3 regions of the Phenylobacterium sp. LH3H17 genome follow, and region 2 is predicted to be linked to each of the others. Evidence: predicted binding sites of a transcription regulator. Region 2 holds the regulator's gene; each other region holds the start of a gene.
What was found. The regulator LexA, encoded in region 2, represses DNA repair genes until DNA is damaged. The targets are predictions, from matches to a motif close to ATGTTCNCNANNTGTTCT.
Positions count from the first base shown of each region.

Region 1 (3,267 bases), 770 kb from region 2:
GCGTTGTAGACGGTCGGCGGGGTGATCCCCAGCCGGCGGCGCGCGTCATCAAGCGGCTCGTTCAGCAGGCGCTCATAGTCCTCGCCCAACAGCCAGGCGCTGGCCTTGCCGCGCTGGTAGCCCTGCCAGATCGCCTTGGCGTAGGGATGGTCGCCCCCGCGCGAGCGGATGGTGGCGCCAACCGCCATCAGGGCCCAGCCCAGGCTCTTGGTCTGGGCGTAGGAGAAGGCCACCAGGCAGGCCTCGCCCAGGCCGTCGCGATGATAGCCGGACAGGATGTGCCAGATGTCGTGGACGTCGCGGGTGCGGCGACCGAACCAGGCATGGGGATGGCGCACCTCGATATCGTTGCTCTTGGCTCGGCTGACCTCGGCCAGGCCCTCGGCGGAGAGCTGCTCGCTGCGGATGAACTGGCGATAGGCCGCCCCCACCGTGCCGGGTGCGAAGGCGTCCAGCCAGGCGTCGTCCATCAGCTTGTCGATCAACTCGACCCGTTCATAGGCCATGCGCCCGCCCTGCGGCGTGGTCAGCAGGCGCTCATAGCCCTTGGCCGTCGAGTTCCCGCTGAGCGCGCGCATGATCTCGAACACCTGGCCGGTGTCTTCCTTGTCGTTCAGCAGGCGCTGCAACGCCTTCAGCGCCACGCCCCACTGGAGCCTGGGCTTAGCCATGGGCGTCGTGGCCGGATCGGCCTGGCGCTGGTAGCGGACGTCGAAAGAGTCGGCGGTCATGGCCATGGGGAGCAGCCTCCAGGAAACAGCGTTCGGATCGAAAATGACGCCAGCGTCATCTTTTTGCAAGCGACAATCCGGCATCCGGGCTGGGCGGTTGCGTCGGCGCCTCACCTGGCCCCACAAAGGCGACCATGCCGCGTCTTCGTAAACGTTCCATCCTGTTGTCCGGCCACGCCACCTCGCTGGCCCTGGAGCCCGAGTTCTGGGAGGTGCTGGGCGAACTGGCGCGAACCGACGGCCTGAGCCTGGCGGCCGTGATCGCCCGCATCGACGAGGGACGAGCGGAGCGCCCGCTCGCCTCGGCCTGCCGGGTCGCGGCCCTGGCCTTCGCCGCCAGGCGTTCCTAGGTCTCGGGTTTGGCGTCGAGCAGCGGCGCGGGCTTGGACGCCGTCGGCGTGATCATGGCCGCGGTCGGCGGTCCCATGCCCTCACCCGCAGGCGTGGCGGCGCGCAGGAGGAACATGAAGGCGAGCACGATGAGCGCGCCGAGCGCCACCCAGATGAACAAGGGGATCGGCTTGGATTCGCGGGGCCCCTCGTCATCCATCGGCTATTTGGGGGTTGGAATGGGCGCGTTGGGCAACCTGGGCGCGTCTGGGATCGGCGGGACCTTGGGCAGGTTCACATCTACCTCGACGTTGCTGGGCAAGTGCGGCCTGGACAGGCCGCCGCCCGAATAGATGACGAAGGCGATCACGGCGACCGCCACGATCAGCCCGCCGACCAGGAAGGCCAGCCAAGGTGTAGAGGACTTTGAGTCGTCGGCCATGGCCCTAGCCCGGCTTGGCCGGCGCTGAAATATCGGGCGCCTTGATGTTCACATCCACGGACTTGGTGTCTCCGCCGCCGAAACCGCCGCCAGAGTACATGAAGAAGTCGATCACCGCGACCACGACCACCAGGCCGCCGACGATAAAGGCCAGGACGGGGGTGGCGCCGTTTCCGGAATTGTCGGCCATGTCTTTCTCCCTTGGTGTCACAGCTAAGCTCGGCGGAGAAACGAACCGCATTCGGACGGGTTCCGGGACTTAAGCCACGCGGCGTCTGTGCTACATATGTTCCGATGTCGTCCTTTGAATCAGCTCCCCTGCCCGCGCAACGCGTCAGCGACCTGGCCCGTGTCAGCGGCCCCGACTATCTCCAGGGCCTGAATCCCGAACAGCGCGCGGCGGTCGAGGCCACCGACGGGCCGGTCCTGGTGCTGGCCGGCGCCGGCACCGGCAAGACCCGGGTGCTCACCACCCGGCTGGCCCACATCCTGGCGGTCGGCAAGGCCAGGCCCTGGGAGCTGCTGGCGGTCACCTTCACCAACAAGGCCGCCCGCGAGATGCGCGAGCGGATCACCCACATCATCGGCCCCCAGGCCGAGGGCCTGCGCTGGCTGGGCACCTTCCACTCCATCGCCGCCCAGATCCTGCGGCGTCACGCCGAGCTGGTGGGGCTGAAGTCGAACTACACCATCCTCGACACCGACGATCAGGAGCGGCTGATCAAGCAGGTGCTAGAGGCCGAGAACATCGACGCCAAGCGGTGGACGCCCAAGACCCTGGCCGGGATGATCGACAACTGGAAGAACCGCGGCCTGACCCCCGAGCGCCTGCCGCCCGGCGAGGGCGCGGAGTTCGGCCCCAACAAGGGCCAGAGGCTCTACCAGCTCTACCAGGACCGGCTGAGGGTGCTGAACGCCTGCGACTTCGGCGACCTGCTGCTGCACAACCTGACCATCTTCATGAACCACGCCGACGTGCTGGCGGAGTTCCACGACCGGTTCAAATACATCCTGGTCGACGAGTACCAGGACACCAACGTCGCCCAGTACCTGTGGCTGCGGCTGCTGGCCCAGAAGCGCCAGAACGTCTGCTGCGTGGGCGACGACGACCAGTCGATCTATGGCTGGCGCGGCGCCGAGGTGGACAACATCCTGCGCTTCGAGCGCGACTTTCCAGGCGCGACCGTGATCCGCCTGGAGCGCAACTACCGCTCCACCAGCCACATCCTGGCCGCCGCCTCGGGGCTGATCAGCGCCAACAAGGGCCGCCTGGGCAAGACCCTGTGGACCCAGGCCAACGACGGCGAGAAGGTCGTGGTGCGCGGGGTCTGGGACGGCGAGGCCGAGAGCCGGCTGATCGCCGAGGAGATCGAGCGCGCCAGGAAGGGCGGGACCGAGAAGGAGCCCCGCAAGTTCCGCGACATGGCCATCCTGGTCCGCGCCTCCTTCCAGATGCGCGCCTTCGAGGACCGGTTCATCCTGCTGCAGATCCCCTATGTGGTGATCGGCGGTCCGCGGTTCTTCGAGCGCGCCGAGATCCGCGACGTCCACGCCTATCTCCGGCTGATCCAGTCGCCCGACGACGACCTGGCCTTCGAGCGGATCGTGAATGTCCCCAAGCGCGGCATCGGCGACACCACGGTCCAGAAGCTGCTGCAGATGGCCCGTGTGGCCGGGATTCCCGTGATGGAGGCCGCCCGCCAGGTGGTCCTCACCGACGAACTGGCCGCCCGCACGCGCACGGCGCTGTCGAACTTCCTGCGC
Region 1 covers NZ_CP101283.1:2,918,621-2,921,887, forward strand. Annotated here, with positions in the region: gene M9M90_RS14290 (ubiquinone biosynthesis protein COQ4) at 1-737, opposite strand, end outside; gene M9M90_RS14295 (ribbon-helix-helix domain-containing protein) at 866-1,081, shown strand; gene M9M90_RS14300 (hypothetical protein) at 1,078-1,281, opposite strand; gene M9M90_RS14305 (hypothetical protein) at 1,285-1,503, opposite strand; gene M9M90_RS14310 (hypothetical protein) at 1,508-1,693, opposite strand; gene M9M90_RS14315 (ATP-dependent helicase) at 1,798-3,267, shown strand, end outside.
Region 1: a site for LexA is predicted at 1,779-1,796, ahead of M9M90_RS14315 (ATP-dependent helicase). Genes of this name have one in related genera too.

Region 2 (3,267 bases):
GCGGCCTGGGCGCCGACGCCATCCTGGTGATCCTGGCCATGGTCGACGATGCGATGGCCGCCGACCTTATCTCGGAAGCCGCGCGGCTGGGCATGGACGCCCTGGTCGAGGTGCACGACGAGGCCGAGATGGCCCGGGCGGGAAAGCTGGGCGCCGACCTGGTGGGGGTCAATAACCGCGACCTGCGCACCTTCACCGTCGACCTGGCCATCACCGAACGGCTGGCCGCCGGTGCGCCTGCCGGCGCCCTGCTGGTCACCGAGAGCGGCCTCTTCACGCCAGCCGACGCCGCGCGGCTGGAGCGAGCCGGCGCTCGAGCCATGCTGGTGGGCGAGAGCCTGATGCGGCAGGCCGACGTCGCCGCAGCCACAAAGGCCCTGCTCGCTTGATCGGCGCGCGCCGCCGCGTCGGCGCGGCCAAGGCCCGGCAGGTGGGCAAGGCCCTGATCGCGCAGGGCGGCTGGGTCTTCCTGGTCAACGACACCCACGACTTTCTCAGTTGGCAGTTCGGCCTGAAGCGCTGGGCCCGCTCTGAACGCGACCGCGTCGCCGCCATTCTGGCCGAGCGCCAGAGGCTGATCGGGTCGGCGCCCTATCTGATGTTCATCAGCCCGGAAAAGAGCGTCGCCTATCGCGAATATCTGCCGCTCGGCCTGGACCGGCTGACGCTCTCGCGCCATCGCCCGGCCATCCTCATGACCGCCATGGCGCCCAAGGACGTGCGCTACGTGGCTGAGGCCTTCGACCGCCTGAAGCGCTTCGGTCTGCTCTATTTCCGCGGTGACACCCATGTGAACTGGCTGGGCGCCTACCACCTTTACCGTATCGCCATCGAGGCCGTGCGCGAGGCCGGCATCGCCACCCATCCCCCCAAGACCTATGGCGAGATGCGCTCCTGGATCGCGGGCATGGAGGGTGACGTCTATGTCCAGATCGACGAGGCCCAGAAGGACGAGTTCGAGGCCGAGGCCAAGCTCGGCCGGGCGCGCGGGACCATGCTGGAGCTGACCATCGCGCTCTCGGTCCGCGACGATGAGGTCAAGGCGCGCACGGTCGAGGTCCCCCACGACTACGCTGAAATCTTCGACGGCCGCGAGCTGATCATCAAGGAACAGGACGACAAGAGCCTGCCGACCGCCGTGGTGTTCCGCGACTCCACCGCCACCCTCAGTATCGACTTCCTGGCCGAGCACTTCTCTCGCTCGGTCTATGTCTGGCACGAGGGCGACGTGCTCGCCGACTTCATCGAGCGCGAGCGCCCCGACGTGGTTCTCCACTTCGTGGCCGAGCGATTCCTGGCCGTCTACCCCGCGAGCCGGCCCCTGAGTCGCCTGCCGCGGATTGCGTCCTGACGGGTTCTCGGAAAGGCCTGAAATTTCAACGGCGAAGCCGGTAACTTGACATTAACCAGGAACACCTAGAGAACATTACCAACGTTTGCGCTTTGTTCTCCAAGGGCTCGACTGCCATGCTCACCCGTAAACAGCACGAACTGCTCATGTTCATCCATGAGCGGATCAAGGAAAGCGGAGTTTCGCCTTCCTTCGACGAGATGAAGGAGGCGCTCGATCTGGCGTCCAAGTCCGGCATCCATCGGCTGATCACCGCGCTCGAGGAGCGCGGCTTCCTGCGCCGCCTGCCCCATCGGGCCCGGGCGCTGGAGGTGGTGAAGTTGCCGCAGCAGGCGACCACCACGGCCCCGCCCAAGGGCCGCTCCCCCTTCAAGCCGCAGCTGGTGGAGGCCGGTCAGGCCGCGCCGATGGTGGCCAACGACACCCGCGACCTGCCGGTCCTGGGCAAGATCGCGGCCGGCACGCCCATCGAGGCGATCCAGCAGGAACGCGACCGCCTTCCCGTTCCCGAAGTCATGCTGGGCGCGGGCGAGCACTTCGTCCTCGAGGTCCAGGGCGACTCGATGATCAACGCCGGCATCCTCGACGGCGACTATGTGGTGATCCGCAAGACCGACGCGGCCAATTCCGGCGATATCGTCGTAGCCTTGGTCATGGGCGAGGAAGCCACCTTGAAGCGACTGCGCCGCAAGGGCGCCTCCATCGCCCTGGAGGCCTCCAACCCTGCCTATGAGACCCGGATCTTCGGTCCAGACCAGATCCAGGTCCAGGGCCGTCTGGTCGGCCTCATCCGCCGCTACCACTGACCGTCCAGGGGCGCTGGCCGCGCAGGTCCTGCGCCCAGACGATCCGCCAGCCGCCCGGCTCCCGATAGAGCTCGGCCGAGCCGCCGCGCGCGAAATCGGCTGCGGTGAGCGTCAGGGCGCCTGGGCATGGCGCGGCCTCGCCGCGCACCACCACCACCTCGGCCCAATCGCAGAACAACGGCAGCTTGCGCTCGATTGTCGACGCCCGTCGGGTCATGATCGCCGCCACCCTTGGCGTCTCGACACCAGGGCGCGGCGCGCAGGACCAGCGGTCGCAGTCATAGCTGGCGTCGCGGATCGTCAGGCCCTCTTCCGGGACCGACAGGCCGCGGCGCCGCGCCCAGAGTTCGGCGGCGAACAGCTTGGCGTCAGGACGGAACAACACCGCATCGTCGCCGGCCCGCACGGCCACGGTCGAGCCGTCGGCGGCGATCCAGGCGTCCGGCGCCGGCGGCCGGGGATAGATCGCCACCGCCAGGGCAAATGGCAGGCCCAGCCAACGTAGCGGCCCCTTGCATAGACACAGCCACAGTATGCCCAGGAAGGCGGCCGCCAGGGTCCAACCCGGCGCGCTGGCGACGGTGAGCTGGGCCCCGGGCAGACCCGCCGCGGTCGCCGCGATCCGGTTCATGGTGTCGATGGCCACGTCCGCTGCGGCCAGGGGGAGCGCGCCCAGGCCCAGCGGCGCCAGGACCGCGCCAATGGCCAAGGCCGGCATCATCAGGAATGACGAGATCGGCGCCACCAGCAGGTTGGCGACGAGGCCGAAGGTGGCGACCCGGTTGAAGTGCTGCATGGCGAAGGGGCCGGTGGCCAGGCCGGCCACGAAGCTCGCCCCCAGGCTGGCCGCCGTCCAGACCCCGATCCCCTGGACGAGGCGGATCGGCCAGGGGGTGTTGATTTCCTTGGGAACCCGCGGCCAAGCCTCGGCCAGGGCCACCAGGGCGGCGGTGGCGGCGAAGGACATCTGGAAGCCCGGCTCCGAAACCGCCTCCGGATGCAGGATCAGTATGCCCAGGGCCGCGATCGCCAGGGTTCGCAGGCTGATCGCCTGACGATCGACGAGGATGGCGCCGAAGGCCGCCGCCGCGGTGATCGCCGCCCGTTCCG
Region 2 covers NZ_CP101283.1:2,145,683-2,148,949, reverse strand. Annotated here, with positions in the region: gene trpC (indole-3-glycerol phosphate synthase TrpC) at 1-389, shown strand, start outside; gene M9M90_RS10600 (hypothetical protein) at 386-1,351, shown strand; gene lexA (transcriptional repressor LexA) at 1,468-2,157, shown strand; gene M9M90_RS10590 (ComEC/Rec2 family competence protein) at 2,138-3,267, opposite strand, start outside.

Region 3 (3,267 bases), 1.7 Mb from region 2:
CAGCCCCATCTATGAGAGCCTGGTGCGGATCACCGTCACCACGTCGCTGGGCAAGCGCTCCTTCGCCGGGTCGGTCATGGCCGGGACCCCGCGCATCATCGAGGTCAAGGGCATGGACCTGGACGCGCCGTTCGGCACGACCATGCTCTATGTGAACAACCTGGATAAGCCGGGCTTCATCGGCGCCCTGGGGGCCCTGCTGGCCGACGCGGGGGTCAACATCGCCACCTTCAACCTGGGCCGGGTCTCGGCCGGCGAGGACGCCATCGCCCTGGTCGGGGTCGACCAGGATCCCACCGATGGCCTGATCGCCAAGATCCGCGCCCTGCCCCACGTCAAGGAAGCCCGCACCCTGCGGTTCTGAATGCGCTCGTCCCTCCTCCTTGTGAGGAGGGACCTAGCCTCCCGACAGCGCCCCGAAGATCAGCACCTCGTCGCCCTCGCCCACCGGCGCGCGGACGTCCTGGGCGCGGTCGCCGTTGCGGAAGATGCGCATGTGGCGGCGGATGCGGTCTTGCTCGTCGACCACGCGGAACTTCAGTCCCGGAAACCGTCGGTCCAGGTCGTCCAGCACCGCCTCGATGCTTGCCCCGGCCGCCGTCAGCCGGCTGGCCCCGCCGGTGTAGGAGGTGAGCTGGGAGGGGATGAAGACCGCGATCATGGCAGGGGCGCGGCGCTCACCGAGTAGATCTCGGGCAGGTGGGCGGCGATCGGCCGCCAAGCCTCGCCCTCATCGTCGCTCATCCAGAGCTCGCCGCCGGTGGTCCCCAGATAGAGCCCCACCGAGGTGTCCCGATCGGCGCAGAAGGCCTGGCGCTTGACCGTGAACCAGGCCTGTTCGACAGGGAATCCCCGGTCCTGGCGCTCCCAGCTCGCGCCCGCGTCACGGGTCCGGTAGACCGCCGGCTTTCCGCCTGGACTGGTGCGCGGCCAGACCTCGGTGCCGTCCATGGGGAAGACCCAGGCGGTGTCGGCGGCGCGCGGGTGGGGGACGATGGTGAAGCCGATGTCGCCGATCTCCTTGGGCATGGCCTCGCCGATCCGGTCCCAGCGCTCGGCCGGCCGGTCCAGCCGATAGACGCCGCAATGGTTCTGCTGCCAGAGGCGGTCGGGCATGGTGGGCGCCAGGGCGATGTAGTGCGCGTCCTGGCCATATTCCGGATAGGGGTCGGGCATGAAGCTGGCCTCCACCCCCTGGTTCAGCGGCGCCCAGCCGGCGCCCTGGTCATGGCTCTCGAACACCCCGGCGGTGGAGGTGGCGATATACATGTGGCGCGGGTCGCGCGGATCGATCTGGATCTGGTTGAGCAGCGCCCCGTCCGGCGTGCCGCCGTCTTCCGGGCACCACTTCCAGTACATGGGATGGTTGTTGAAGCCGGCCACTCCGTCCCAGGTCGCTCCTCCGTCGGCGCTGCGGAACAGGCCGGGGGGCGAGGTCCCCGCCCACCAGACGCCGGGCTCGCTGGCATGGCCCGGCTCCAGCCAGAAGCTGTGGTTCACCGACCGCGCGGGGCCTTGGCCCTCCTCGACCTTCGGGAAGGCCGGCGGACGCTCGGCCTCGGTCCAGGTGGCCCCGCCGTCGATCGAGCGGAAGATGGTCGGGCCCAGGTGGCCGGTGGAGGCGGCCATGAGCAGGGTCTTCCCGTCGCGCGGGTCGAGCACCAGGTGGTTGACGATGTGGCCGAGGAAGATCGGTCCCTGGACGCTCCAGGTCCGGCGCGCATCGTCGCTGCGATAGATCCAGGCGCCCTTGCGGGTGCCCACGAGAAGCTGGGTGGCGGCCATGGCGTGCCCTTTCTTCCAGACCCCGCAGGATTCGTCCGGTCGCGAGCGGGGTCAAGAGAGCTGACTCCACCGTAAGGCGCTTGACTCTTTTGAGTCCAAAACTAGAACAAAATAAGAACAGGAGAACAGAAAGCCATGTCCGGTTTTCGCGAGGCGCGACTTGCCGCGCTCAAGGCGAAGATCGCCGCCCTCGAGGCGGGCGGACGGGCGGACTCTGAGTCCCTGCCGTTCGGCGATCCCCGGCTGGACGGCTGTTTCCTGGGCCAGGGCCTGCCCCTGGGCCAATGGCACGAATTCACCGGGGCGGGGATGGAGGTCGAGACCGGGGCCTCCCCCGCCGCCTTCGCCGCGCTCGTCGCCGCGCCCCTGGCCCGGCGGGGCGAGGCGGTCTGGGTGCTGCGGCGCGACGACCTGTTCGCTCCGGGCCTGTCGGGGCTGGGCTTTCCGGCGCAGCGGCTGATCCAGGTCTGCGCCCGCGACGAGGCCGAGGCCCTAGCCGTGGCCGAGGATGCGCTAGCCACCGCCGGCGTCACCGCGGTCTTCGCCGAGGTGGAGGCCGTGGATCTCACCGCCGGGCGGCGGCTGCAACTGGCCTGCGAGAAGCACGGCGCCACCGGGTTCGTGATCCGCCGCCGACCCTATGGGGGCTTAGGCAGGCAGAGCGCCAGCGGCTCGGCGGCGGCCACCCGCTGGAAGATCGCGCCCGCGGCCAGCGAGCCCGCGCCCGGCGAGTTCGGCCTGGGTCCTCCGCGCTGGCGGGTCGAGCTGGAACGGTGCCGGGGCGGGCGGCCCGGCGGCTGGCTGATGGAGGCGCAAGCCGCTTTTACCTGGGAGGCCCAAGATGGCCCGCATCCTCTGCGCCTGGTCGCCGAACTGGGCGATCGCCAACTGGCGCCGGCGCAATCCGTCCGACTCTCGGCCTAGCCCGTTCGGATTGATCGAGACCGTGAAGGCCGTGCGGCGGCTGTCGGCGGTGGACAAGGCCGCCGCGGCCGCGGGCCTGTTCCCCGGCCAGAAAGCCACCGACGCCGCGGCCCTGGTTCCCGACCTGGTCACCGCGGAGGCGGAACCCGAGGCCGACGCCGCGGCGCTCACCGCCCTGGTCGACTGGTCGGTTCGGTTTTCCCACGCGGTGGCGGCCGCTCCGCCCGACGGCCTGTTCCTGGACATCACCGGGGTCGACCACCTTTGGGGCGGCGAGGCCGAGTTGGTCTCCGATTTCCGCGCCCGCCTGGCCCGCAACGGCCTTTTTTTCCGCTGCGCCGTGGCCGACACCCCCGGCGCGGCCTGGGCGCTCGCCCACCATGGGAAGGGCGCGGAGATCATCGCGCCGCCGGGCGGCCAGGCCGACCTGCTGGCCTATCTGCCCCCCGCGGCCTTGCGCCTCCCGCCCGAGGCCGCCGCCCAGATCGAGCGGCTGGGTCTGCGCTACCTGTTCCAGATCATCGGCCTGCCGCGCGCCCCCTTCGCCCGCCGGTTCGG
Region 3 covers NZ_CP101283.1:471,727-474,993, forward strand. Annotated here, with positions in the region: gene serA (phosphoglycerate dehydrogenase) at 1-364, shown strand, start outside; gene M9M90_RS02410 (MoaD/ThiS family protein) at 398-661, opposite strand; gene M9M90_RS02415 (sialidase family protein) at 658-1,785, opposite strand; gene M9M90_RS02420 (ImuA family protein) at 1,921-2,709, shown strand; gene M9M90_RS02425 (DNA polymerase Y family protein) at 2,627-3,267, shown strand, end outside.
Region 3: a site for LexA is predicted at 1,889-1,906, ahead of M9M90_RS02420 (ImuA family protein). Genes of this name have one in related genera too.